3 regions of the Peribacillus phoenicis genome follow, and region 2 is predicted to be linked to each of the others. Evidence: riboswitches for the same ligand, from Rfam matches in the RefSeq annotation. Region 2 holds a riboswitch; each other region holds the start of a gene.
The links. Region 2 has a riboswitch for lysine ahead of ABC374_RS23575 (amino acid permease). Riboswitches for the same ligand answer to the same signal wherever they lie in the genome.
Positions count from the first base shown of each region.

Region 1: another riboswitch for lysine. It lies ahead of dapA (4-hydroxy-tetrahydrodipicolinate synthase); the one in region 2 lies ahead of ABC374_RS23575 (amino acid permease).
Region 3: another riboswitch for lysine. It lies ahead of ABC374_RS17535 (aspartate kinase); the one in region 2 lies ahead of ABC374_RS23575 (amino acid permease).

Region 1 is NZ_JBDFMF010000001.1:2,617,547-2,622,067, forward strand. It holds gene ABC374_RS12780 (DUF2690 domain-containing protein) at 88-543, shown strand; lysine riboswitch at 1,101-1,279, shown strand; gene dapA (4-hydroxy-tetrahydrodipicolinate synthase) at 1,415-2,311, shown strand; gene ABC374_RS12790 (Lrp/AsnC family transcriptional regulator) at 2,720-3,190, opposite strand; gene ABC374_RS12795 (DMT family transporter) at 3,444-4,358, shown strand; partial or broken gene ABC374_RS12800 (DNA alkylation repair protein) at 4,495-4,521, opposite strand, start outside.
Region 2 is NZ_JBDFMF010000001.1:4,739,950-4,744,470, forward strand. It holds gene ABC374_RS23565 (metal ABC transporter solute-binding protein, Zn/Mn family) at 1-106, opposite strand, end outside; gene ABC374_RS23570 (LacI family DNA-binding transcriptional regulator) at 739-1,701, shown strand; lysine riboswitch at 1,943-2,127, shown strand; gene ABC374_RS23575 (amino acid permease) at 2,224-3,675, shown strand; gene ABC374_RS23580 (glycoside hydrolase family 13 protein) at 3,724-4,521, opposite strand, start outside.
Region 3 is NZ_JBDFMF010000001.1:3,570,604-3,575,124, forward strand. It holds gene ABC374_RS17525 (succinate dehydrogenase cytochrome b558 subunit) at 1-90, opposite strand, end outside; gene ABC374_RS17530 (YslB family protein) at 475-945, shown strand; gene ABC374_RS17535 (aspartate kinase) at 1,009-2,241, opposite strand; lysine riboswitch at 2,332-2,508, opposite strand; gene uvrC (excinuclease ABC subunit UvrC) at 2,570-4,342, opposite strand; gene trxA (thioredoxin) at 4,446-4,521, opposite strand, start outside.

The DNA.
Region 1 (4,521 bases), 2.1 Mb from region 2:
TAGAAATACCAATTTTCATATGGTAAAGTCTAGAAGAAGGAAAGGAGAGAGGTTATTATAAAAAAATTATTAAATATTGTGATGGTAATGACTCTTGTCTTTGGAGTTTTTTTTGCGATTGCACCGATGAATAAAGCATTTGCCTTGTCCTACGATAATACAAACCCTTATTCGACAGGGTGTGCTTCTAAAAGCCCAATCACCTATGAAACAGAATATATCTATAAAAACGGTGTGAAAATTGGATATGTGCAGCTAAAAGGAAGTGCGTATTGTCATACGGCGTGGGGTTACTTAAAGTTTTATTCATCTGCTCCTTACGATTATTATGCAAATGTTTGGGTTGACAGTTTTAATGGCACGACTAAGAGAGCATTTACAAGTTGTGCTAGTTCCGGTGGAAACGGATGGATAATGAAAGGGCAGACATCATGTTATACTGCACAATTATGGAATTTAGATCCGTATAATGCTTTGGCCAAAGCAGGTATTTATTCTTCAAGCGGGGCTCTCATTATTTCTGCGAACACCGGTCGTTATTAATGAGATACTAATGAAAACTTCCTGTTAACGACGGTAGAATTGCATTATTGCCATCTTTCCCATTTTGCCTACTATGCACAATCCATTTCGCAGTTCAATGCGTGATCAATTTTCTTTGTTAACACCCCCACGAATCTTAATGGTTTTTTTCATTTCATCTCATGGATTTGGAACGAGATACGTATGCTGTTTATATGTATCTCGTTCCAATCCTGAATCAATGGTATCCTACTGACAATTGAAGCGATCGTTTTCTTGCTTTCCACGTCACGGATTTTCATATCTTGCTGTCTTCCCCCACCTTGATTCCTTCTAAAAGATATATCTATTGTCAAAACTGACTATAAAAGGTTGAAATTTTTCACACAGTTTGTTTTATAAATCTATAAATATTGAGATTACATAATACTAAAAAAGATGAATCCAGCCCTATACCGTATCCATTTCCATTGATAATTCATGTATTCTAAAAATTATTTCTAAATTGGCCTTGCAATAGAAAGGATTCCTTGTTATATTACAGTCAATTAAATATTTTCTTACTTCATACTTTTTGAAGTGAGGATAGAGGAGCAAAGACCATTAGTACACATTTTGAGGAGAATGAGATCCTATGACTATTGTGGAAAGGGGAATTTGCCGAAGTGGAAAGAATCTCATGTTCTTGAAGCTGGTTCTGCTATTGAATAAATACAGGACTGTCATATAGGAAACTATATGGAGGGCTATCTTATGCGCGGAAACATTTTTTGGTAAATATTGTTTCTACTGCAGCAGCGAATCCTCGTTGTTGCTTTTTTGCGTTTACTCCTGAATGGCCCTAACCACCTCTGAATTTTTAAAAAAATATTATACAAAAGGGTGTGTAGTTATGAATTTTGGCCAAGTTTTAACCGCAATGGTTACCCCGTTCAATCATAATGATGAGATTGATTTTAATGCTACGAGAACTTTAGTAAACTATTTAATTGCTAATGGTTCTGATGGATTAGTTGTAGCTGGTACAACTGGAGAGTCTCCTACATTAACAACAGAAGAGAAACTGGATTTATTCAAAATTGTTGTAGAAGTTGTTGATGGAAGAGTTCCAGTCATAGCTGGAACTGGCTCAAATAACACGAGAGCTTCTATCAGCTTGACAAGGCAAGCAGAGGCAGCAGGAGTCGACGGAATCATGCTCGTTACCCCATACTATAACAAGCCGTCTCAAGAAGGATTATTTCAGCACTTTAGCGCTATTGCCCATTCAACATCATTACCGGTAATGCTTTATAATATTCCAGGACGAAGTGTTGTAAACATGTCAGTGGAGACGATTGTTAACCTCTCAAAAATTAACAATATCGTGGCAGTAAAAGAGGCAAGTGGTGACTTAGATGCCATGGCACAAATCATTAGCAAAACAACTAGTGATTTTACATTGTACAGCGGCGATGATGGGTTAACATTACCGGTTTTAGTCATCGGTGGAACAGGCATTGTTTCGGTCTCTTCACACATAATTGGAAATGAAATGCAAGAAATGATCAATAGCTTTAAAAATGGTGATGTCCAAGGTGCTGCTTCTACGCATCGTAAACTTCTTCCAATCATGAAAGCATTATTTGCTGCACCAAGCCCGGCACCAGTAAAATCAGCATTAAATATGCGGGGGTTAAATGTTGGAGGTGTCCGTTTACCGATGGTCCCTTTAAACGATGAAGAAAAAAGAGCACTACAAATAGCTTTACAACCTAGTAATGAAGAAGCTGTTTTGTTAAATAAATAAAGATAATGATTCTTTCAGCTATACTTTAATACCGATTTTCTAATTAAAGACCATAATAAACGGGATAAAATTTTAAAAAGCAGTGCAACTCATAAAGAGTGCACTGCTTTTTAATCGATGCAAGGCTCATTGCTTAAACTAGTTGAGCAGAATGGATTTATATTTACTAATATAAATTGATAATGAATAAATAGCCTATGTTTCTCTTTAGAAAGGCCATTTTTTTCTCCAAACCCTTTTATTTCATGGCCTGATGTTGCTGTTCTTCATTTTGATCCTTGCTGCAAACTTTATGTTTCCAAATTTAAGGACTTCATTTTTTTATTCCTTCTTCTACCTTTCTCTCGTTCTCTTGTTCTATCAAAAAACGTGCGATAAAGTGTACTTTTACGAACGGGACTTTTCTTCCTATATGGGTAAAACTGTTGAATATTTAATTTCTCTGAGAGCTAGGCTAGTTTGAATTTTTGTTATACCTAGTTTATTTAACTTTCTAATAAATATTTCTAATTCCTTCCGATCTTTGTTAGCCACTTTTAGAAGATAATCATACTCACCTGTTAAACAATGACACTCTAATACTTCTGACATAGAAGCTAATGCCTTTTCCAATACTTCCAGTTCTTCAGCTTGATGTATATTCGTACTAATAAAAATGAAACATAATAAATCAAAACCTAGCTTCACCTGGTTTAAAATTGCTACTTGTGCATTAATAAACCCTTCATTTTCCAAACGTTTTATCCTTGAATGTATAGCTGGTGGAGATAATTTGACACGCTTTGCAAGCTCAGTATTGCTTAACTGTGCATCCTTTTGCAGTAAATCTAAAATTTGAATATCAACATTATCTAGAACCTTGCTTACGATAGATTCCACTTATAGTCACTCCTTTTACAATTGTTCCAAAAACGGTATCACCTTAATAATAAAACTTAATTTAATTCTGTATATCAGCAATATTTTTTAATATTATTTTAAGTTTCTTCTATTATACAAAATAACATATTAACTAACGAACTAAAATGTTAAAATAATTAGTAATTAATTATGAAAATTGAAATGTCATTGTGCACAATGGCTTCGATCTTTTTTCACTTAAACTGTGAAAGATGAAAAGGAGCAAAAAGATATGAAATATTATTATTTTTCGTTATTACTTTTAACAAGTTTATTATGGGGTGGAAACTTTGTCGTAGGAAAATCGCTTGTCGGTCATGCTTCTCCGATGACGTTGACAAGTTTAAGGTGGATCATTGCTATTAGTTGTCTTTTGCCAATTGTATGGTGGAAAGAAAAAAAGATATTTCCCCCTCGAAGTGCAATCCTTCCTTTATTTTTGATGGGAATTACAGGTGTGGTTCTATTTAACCTATTACAATTTGTAGCATTAGAGAAAACATCCGCAACTAATGTTGGATTAATATCAACATTAAACATGATTTCAATTGCTATTTTTTCATTTTTCTTTTTAAAAGAAAGAATTAATATTCTACAAATGTTTTCTATGTTATTTTCGCTTATTGGCGTAATACTTGTACTTTCTAAAGGAAATATGGATCTATTCCTTTCATTACGATTTAATACAGGTGATTTATATATGATGGCTGCTGTATGCGTTTGGGGAATATATTCCGTTTGTAGCAAATGGGCAATGATAACAACAACACCCATGATGTCTACATTATATTCTGGTATATTTGGACTTATAGTTCTTCTTCCGTTTAATTTTTCTAATTTTGCAGTTTCTAATATAAATACTTCTTTCATACAATCTATTTTATATACAGGCGTTATCTCAACTGTAGCATGTATGGTACTTTGGAACATTGGTGTACAAAAATTAGGTACAACAACATCAGGTATTTTCTTGAATTTCAATCCTATTTTTACTGCAATTTTAGCCTTTCTATTATTAGGTGAAAAAATGACGTGGGTACAAGGAATTGGTAGTGGTATCGTGATTATAGGTTGTTATTTGTTCTCTTATTTTAAAGCGAAGGTGATTTTCAAAAAGAATTCTAGACAATCGCAGATTCAAGGATGATTTTTTTAAAAGTCTAAAAACGTAATATCTCTCGTGATTAATTTTCTATATATACAAACAAGCCTGATCCAAGGTGGATACAGGCTCATTTGTTCAAAAACTTTCCCGATAAGGAATTAATAAAAAAGTGCTTATTTTAACATCTTACATGCTTGCGTTTAAA
Region 2 (4,521 bases):
CATTCAGCTTGCCATTGCCTTTATCCCTATCGGCCGTATCATTGCCGCACCCCGTTAAAATCAGCAATGCAGCAAGCACGCCCCCAATAGATTTTAGAAAACCCATCCATATTCCCTCCCTTTTTCATCTTTCTAAAATAGTTTGCCATGCGCAAAACTAAGTGTAAATTTTTTTACATTGTCGCAAATGCTAAAAAGTTTCCTCTACACAACTTATTTTATACTATACACAAATATACAAAAAAAGTGCAACTATTTTTAAACAATTCAAAAAGGTGAATGACTTTTACACACAGCAAAAACTGTCAGGAAGCTCCCTGACAGTCAGTCATTCCGTACATGAAACGTAACGATGAAGTTATATTTATATTGTGGAGTTTTTATGGTGAATATAAACCATGGGGGCTATTTTGGGACGACGTGAAATTCACGAGTAAACGCGGTTTCCACGCGTAATGCCGCGGAATTATTGACGGGCATTTCCACTCATTTTTCCTGTTTCAAGGAAATTGCCAAGTACGCAAATCCCAATTCAATTCCGCAAAGCACAAACAGGGTGATTAAAGTTTGGAACATCATGATTTCCTCCTCCTCTAAGACTTAAACCAATCTTAAAGGATGAAACCAATACCATAACAAGACCTTATTAGAATAAATCTTCAGCAGTCCCACACTGTTCCCTTGCCCTGAAATGGGTTTCATACTGTACAATATAAAAAAAGAAAAAACGGTGATACCATGACAAATATTAAAGAAATAGCTCAATGTGCTGGTGTATCTGTCTCAACAGTGTCTCGTGTATTGAATGATCATCCATATGTAAGCCCCGATAAAAGAAAGAGCGTCTTAGAAGCGATCGATCGTTTGAATTATACGAGAAACATCAACGCCATTCATCTTTCAAAAGGCAAAACCAATCTTATCGGCGTCATCATTCCCTTCAACAATCACCCATATTACGGGGCAATCGTTAACGGAATTACTAAACAGGCAAATGCAATTGGCTGTCATATCGTCATCTTTCAAACAAATTATGACAGGGAGAAAGAGATCCAGGCTTTTAATATGCTGCAAATGAAGCAGCTCGATGGCATTATCGTTTGTTCAAGGATTTCGGAAATGAAAATCCTCTTGGATTATCAAAAATACGGACCGATTATTTTATGTGAAGATACAGCCCAGGCTGAATTCTCATCCATCAGCATTGATCATTATGCAGCTTTCTCCTGTGCCCTTGAGTACGTGATTGCTAAAGGATATAAGAAAATCGGATACAGCCTCGGCCGTAAAAAGAGCAGAAATAGTTCCCATCGTACAAAGGCCTTTAACGATATCATGAGAAAACATAAACTGATAAACAATAAAGAATGGCTGTTTGAAGGCAGTTATCACATCAAAGACGGTGAACAATTGTTTAAGGATTGGAATTCAATGATGGACAAACCTGAAGCTCTCATCATCACGAATGATGACACGGCGGCAGGCTTCATTCTTACCGCTAAGAAATCGGGTATAAGGGTACCGGAAGATGTGGCCATTCTCGGCTTCAATAATGATAGCCTGAGTGAAATGCTCGACATCACGACCATTTCCTTACCACTGGAATGGATTGGTAAAATGGCAGTGGATCTATTTGAGAATCCTGAAGTGGTCAAACATGTAAAACTGGACTACGCCCTTATAAAAAGGAGTACCGTTTAGTTATCAGGATGTTTTATATTTGAATTCTTCCTTACTGCCATCTTTCATTTACTAGGAAAAAATAACCACATAAAATAATCATTGCGATATCCCAGAAGTTATTTTATAATTTTGATATAGTAAAGTTTACTCAATTACTAGCAATCTATTAACGATTGCATGAATTTCATGAGTACAATCGTCCGACGTCACTTACAAGCTGGCGCAACGATATTAGAAAATTGAATACTTCCTCATTTACCGATGAGTTAGAGGCTGCAGCTTATAAAAGTAAAGCGGACGAGATTCTGGAAGATTAAAGACTCCGTTTGAAAGGATAAGTTGCCGAAGTTAGGGTATATTCCATGTATATTCTTGCTGGCGGTGTTACCGAACAGGAACACCACTGTCACGTTTTTTCAAAAAGCGTGGGGAGCTATCTTCGGAAGGATAAACGGGTTTATTATAAACAGCCGTCGATCTTTTTCGACTGCTGTTTTTTTATTTTTCGTTCCCTTCCAATAAAAAGGAGTGTAACATCAATTGTCAAATTCACAATCACCATCAAGCCCTACTGAACTGAAAAGGAGCCTGAAAGCGCGTCATTTAATGATGATTTCATTAGGTGGAACGATTGGAACAGGTTTATTTTTAGCTAGTGGCGGGGCCATTCATTCAGCCGGACCCGGCGGTGCCTTGGTGGCATACGCGGTCATCGGCATCATGGTTTATTACTTAATGACAAGTCTTGCAGAAATGGCAGCGTTCATGCCAGTGGCCGGTTCGTTCCGTGTCTATGCATCCAAATTCGTCGATCCGTCTTTCGGTTTTGCGATTGGTTGGAACTACTGGTATAACTGGGCAATCACCATTGCCGCCGAATTGGCAGCCGTTGTCTTAATTATGAAGTTCTGGTTCCCGGATAGCCCTTCATTTATCTGGAGTGCCATTGCGTTAATCACTATGTTTCTTATCAATTACATGTCAGTTAAAGGTTTCGGGGAAACAGAATTCTGGTTCGCCATGATCAAGGTCGTGACAGTCGTCATTTTCTTGATTACGGGTGTTCTGATCATTCTCGGAATCATGGGTGGGAATGACCCAATTGGTTTTTCCAATTTCACAATGGGCGAAGGTCCCTTTAACGGAGGGTTCTTCACGATTCTAGGCGTATTCATGGCTGCCGGCTTTTCATTCCAAGGAACGGAATTGCTTGGAGTGACTGCTGGTGAAAGTGAAGATCCAGAAAAAAATATCCCTAAAGCGATCAGATCCGTTTTCTGGCGCATCCTCTTGTTCTATATCCTTGCAATTTTCGTTATTGGAATGATCATTCCGTTTACGGATTCACGTTTATTGAGTCAAGATGTTGCCGTAAGTCCATTCACGCTTGTATTTGAACGGGCCGGCCTTGCATTTGCTGCATCCATCATGAACGCGATCATTTTATCATCCGTACTCTCTGCAGGTAACTCTGGCATGTACGCTTCAACCCGTATGCTATGGGACTTGGCACGTGATGGGAAAGCACCGAAATTCCTAGGCAAGTTAGATAAAAGAGGAGTACCCGTGAATGCACTTATCCTGACTTCTTTAGTTGGCTGCGTTGCATTCCTAGCTTCGTTTTTCGGTGATGGCGTCGTTTATATCTGGTTATTGAATGCTTCAGGAATGGCGGGATTCGTCACCTGGGTAGGGATTGCGATTGCCCATTATCGGTTCCGCAAAGCCTACGCAGCTCAAGGCCTTGATATGAATGCTTTACCATTCCGGGCAAAAGGCTTCCCATTCGGACCTATATTCGCACTTGTCCTTTGTATTATTATTATCATCGGACAAGGCTATCAAGCTTTCAGCAGCGATGGGATTGACTGGAATTCAATGTTTGTTTCCTACATTGGCTTGATTCTATTTTTCGTCCTATGGTTCGGCTATAAAATTAAGCATAAAACGAAAATCATTCCCCTAGAGGAATGTGACCTTAAATCAAAATAATACGCAAAGGACCTGTTCTTCCTAATCGGAGAAGAACAGGTCCTTTTTTCATTTCAAATGATAAACACGGCATTCATATGGTTGCAGGGGTTTGCTCGAGATCCCTTCTTCCTCCTGATCATAATTGCCGATCAGCTTTGTGGCAGAATATGCTTGCAGCTCTTCAGGCAAAGTATAGGGAGCCTGCTCTTCTTTAAAGTTGCATAGTACCAACAGCTTTTCTTCTTCCAACGATCTCGTGTAGGCAAATATTCGTTCATCATCCGGCAACAGCAGTTCAAAACGGCCATAAACGACGATATCATGTTCCTTGCGTATTTGGATAAGCTTTTTATAAAAATGAAAAATGGAATTGTGATCATTGTAGGCCTTTTCTGCATTAATCTCGGGAAAATTGGGATTAACCTTAATCCAAGGAGTCCCTTGCGTGAACCCTGCGTTACGGGAGTCATTCCACTGAATCGGTGTTCTCGCATTATCCCGGCTGCGGGCATGGACGGCTGACATCATCCGCTCTTTCGACCAGCCATGAGAATTGACGAGTTCGTCATATGAATTCAATGTTTCGATATCCCGGTATTCATCGATGCTTTCAAATGCAACATTGGTCATGCCCAGTTCTTCCCCTTGATATATATAAGGTGTACCTTGAAGCATCTGAAGACAAGCGGCAAGCATCTTAGCGCTTTCAATACGATACTTCCCATCATGACCAAACCTTGAGACAACCCGGGGCTGATCATGGTTGTTCCAGTATAAACTGTTCCAGCCATCCCCCTCCAAACCAGTCTGCCACTTGGAAAGAATTCGCTTTAAATCGGTAAGCTTCCATTTATCGTTACTCCA
Region 3 (4,521 bases), 1.2 Mb from region 2:
CGATAAATGAAAAATTAGGAATAGACCAATTGGAATTACTCCTAGAAGTGAATGAAGCCTGCGATTCCCAAACTCACGATTTTTTGCCACTAAGTGCCCCCCCTTAATTTGTGAAAAATCATGCAAAGATAAACTGGTGGCTACCTTTTATCTCCGCGTGAAAATACAGTATAGAGTCAAAAAAACTCCTCTATACTTCCTTTACAATTATGTGACATGTCCATTTTACTCCTGACTTCTATGTGCGTCAAGAAAACGGATACAAGAAATCTCTTTTTCAGAATAGATTTTATTGGATTAAATTGGCTATTTTTTGCATGTCAAGATGATATTTTGAATAAATTTCTAATTTAACTATTAATATCTCGGTATAATTTCTCATTTTTTTCCAATTGTTATTTAAATAAATAAAAAACAGTATAATTTGCAAAAGAAATACGTTTATAATAGATTTACAGAAAGAGGCGATAAATTATGAAAAAAAATATTGCTGCTGCGATAGAAGAAGAGATTCAAACTGAAGAAATTCAAACTGAAGAATTCCTGGTTCCAGCTTTCGGATACGAATTAATCAGAGAAGTTCTATTGAACGATATTCTCGGAAAAGACTCTAATCAAATCCTCTATTGGGCAGGTAAACAATTAGCAAGAAAATTCCCATTGAATGGCGATCAGGAAGTGATTGAATTTTTCCAAAGCGCTGGATGGGGCAATCTGGAAATCTTGAAGTATACGAAACACGAGATGGAGTTATCCCTGACGGGTGAAATAATCAGCCGCCGCCTGGATTTACACCCTGATTGTCACTTCCAACTTGAAGCCGGTTTCCTTGCCGAGCAGTTTACACTGCAAAAAAAATTCCTCAGCGAATCAACGGAAGAAATCAAACGCCGCGCAAAAAAAGTGATATTCACCATCCAATGGGATCCCAGAGATCCAATCTAATGAGCCCTTAAAACAGACTTACCCTTTTTACCGGAAGTCTGTTTTTTATTGGACTCCTGACACTTAAGCTAGCACATTTGCATGTTGACCTAGTTTAAATGCTTCATGAAGAGATTCAACCGCCTTCACCATTTCCTTTTCATTGACGACAGTCGAAACTTTAATTTCCGATGTGCTGACCATTTTCACCTGGATGCCTGTATTGGCCATCACTTCAAACATCTCGGCAGCCACTCCCGGATTGGATACCATACCAGAACCGACGATGGACACTTTGGCCAATCCGCTCTCCGTTTCGACTCGGTCGAATCCCAATTGTTCTTTATTATTTTCCAGCACGATCAAGGCCGCTTCCGTATCTTCACTTTTTGTGGAAAAAGATAGATTGGTCGTATCCTCGGCAGTCATGCTTTGAATGATGATGTCCACATTGATCCGGTTTTTCGCAAGTGTTGTGAAGATTGTGGATAATGCACCAAGTGATTGGGGCAAACCATATATTGTGACCCTCGTAATACTGTCTTCAAAAGCAATCCCGCGTACAATTAAGTTTTCTTCCATAGTTGCTTCCTCCTCAATGATCGTTCCTGATTCTCTCTCCATGCTTGAACGGACTTCAAGCGGAATTTGATAATTTTTTGCATATTCGACAGCCCTCGGATGAAGGACGCCCGCCCCCAGGTTGGCAAGTTCCAGCATTTCATCATAAGAAATGGATTGGAGTTTTCGTGCGCCTTTTATGTAGCGAGGGTCCGTTGTGAAAACGCCCGTTACATCCGTATAAATATCGCATCTATCCGCATTCAGCGCTGCAGCGATGGCAACCGCCGTCGTATCGGAACCGCCTCGCCCTAAGGTAGTGATTTCCCCATTTGCATCGTTACCCTGGAAACCGGCCACGACCACTATTTTCTTCTCCTGTAGCTTAGCTTGGATCCTCGTGGCATCGATGTTTAAAATCCGGGCATTCCCATGAACGGATTCCGTTTGCATGCCAGCCTGCCAGCCAGTATACGAAATGGCTTCATGTCCTTTTTCAATCAATGCCATCGTTAACAGGGAAATCGTTACCTGTTCCCCCGTAGTCAAAAGCATATCCATTTCCCTCTTGCTCGGGGTTCCGGAAATATCCCGGGCCATGGACACCAATTGATCCGTGGTTTTCCCCATGGCTGAAACAACGACGACTACCTCATTTCCATTCTGCGCTTCCTCGATTACCCGATCGGCAACATTTTTGATTTTTTCTACGCTTCCGACGGATGTTCCGCCAAATTTTTGAACGATTAATGCCATCCTCATGCACCCTCTCTACCTTTTTAGGCAATAAAAAAAGCAATGAGAAATATCTCATTGCTGTGATCACATATCTAAATACTGTAAACACAGTGAGATAGCTCTCCAGGGTATAAACCCTGACAATCCGCCATTTATTAAATGTCGGACCAGGAAAACAAGGTATGAGTCTTGTATTCCTTCGGCGTCATCCCCTTTCAAAACCTTTCATGGAAGCTCATACTTCTCCAGGTTTTTACTCTTGAATTCCGCACCTCTATCAGCACTTTTAAGTTGTCTAGTTAAAAATTCTTTTTAATCATAGCATAGAGATTTATCGGTAGCAAGATTATTCTTGTAATTTTCTAACGATTCCCTCGGCTACCCCTTTTGGCATGCCAGCTTCCATGATTTCCTCGGCCGTCGCCTCTTTGATTTTCTTCAATGATCCAAAATGCCTTAATAATTGCTTCCTTCGCTTTTCCCCGACTCCTGGAATATCATCAAGCTGGGAGTGAACTGCATTTTTCCCGCGTAGCTGGCGATGAAACGTAATCGCGAACCGATGCACTTCATCCTGAATTCTTTGCAATAGGTAAAATTCCTGGCTCCGGGAATCAAGAGGTACGATTTCAAGCGGATTTCCGATCATCAATTGCGAGGTCCTATGCTTTTCATCCTTAATGAGGCCTGAAAGTGGAATATCAAGGCCCAATTCATTTTCCAGAATATCCCGAACGGCTTCGACATGTCCCTTTCCGCCATCAATGATGATCAAGTCCGGAAGCGGCAGCCCTTCTTTCAATACTCGTGAATATCTTCTTCTGACCACTTCACGCATCGATTCATAATCATCAGGCCCTTGGACCGTCTTGATCTTATATTTGCGGTACTCCCTTTTTTCCGGCTTTCCATCAATGAACACAACTAAAGCGGAAACTGGGTCACTTCCCTGGATGTTGGAGTTATCGAAAGCTTCAATTCGATGCGGTGTGTAGATACCCAGTTGCTTCCCGAGGTTTTCCACCGCATTGATCGTTCTTTCTTCATCCCTTTCTATCAAAGAGAATTTTTCCTGAAGCGCGATGGAGGCATTCTTATTCGCCAATTTAAGCATGTCTTTTTTCGCTCCCCGTTTCGGGTGAATCGTTTTGACACCAAGCAGCCCTTCGGCCATTTCGGCATCCACTGATTCAGGCAGCAAGATTTCCTTTGGTTTAAAGTGGTTCGTAATCTCGTAAAACTGACCGAGGAATGTAAGAAGTTCCTGTTCGGGTTCATCGTAGACCGGAAAAAGCGAAACATCCCTTTCTATCAATTTACCCTGCCTGACAAAAAATACCTGAACGCACATCCAGCCTTTATCATAGGCAAAGCCAAATACATCCCTGTCGATGAAATCGGTCGTCATCATTTTCTGCTTCTCCATCGTAATATCGATGTGGGCAATCTTGTCACGGAACTCCTTGGCCCTCTCGAAATCGAGCTCTTCCGATGCCTCCAGCATTTTTTCAGTCAGTTCTTTTTTTATTTCAGTATGCCCGCCGTTCAAGAACCGGTTGATATCATCGACCATTTTTTTATATTCCTGTTCCTCTACATCATATACACATGGGGCCAGGCACTGGCCAAGGTGATAGTAGAGACAAACGCGATCCGGTAACGTATTGCATTTTCTTAGGGGATAGATGCGGTCGAGCAATTTTTTCGTTTCGTTAGCTGCAAATGCATTCGGATAAGGGCCGAAATATTTCCCTTTGTCTTTTTTGACTTTTCGCGTAATGATTAGACGCGGGTGGCGTTCCGCAGTCAGCTTGATGAAAGGATACGTCTTATCATCCTTTAGCATGACATTATATTTTGGGTCATGTTTTTTGATTAAGTTCAACTCTAAAATAAGAGCCTCGATGTTGGAAGAGGTGACGATGTATTCGAAATCCTCAATCTCATTCACGAGTCGAAATGTTTTCCCATCATGAGATCCCGTAAAATAAGAACGGACACGATTTTTCAACACTTTCGCTTTGCCTACATAGATGATCGTTCCCTGACGATCTTTCATTAAATAACAACCAGGTTGATCGGGAAGAAGGGCAAGTTTATTCTTTATTTGTTGATTCATGCATTCAGCCTCCTGTTCTCCCTTTTTTACAATCATTATATATCAAGATAGCGAAAAAAGCTTCAAGTCCGCAGACTTGAAGCTTTTTTTAGCTATCTTACTATTACGCGTGTTTTGCAATAAGTTCAGCAAGTGCTTCTTTAGGTTGGAAACCAACAACCTTATCGACCACTTCACCG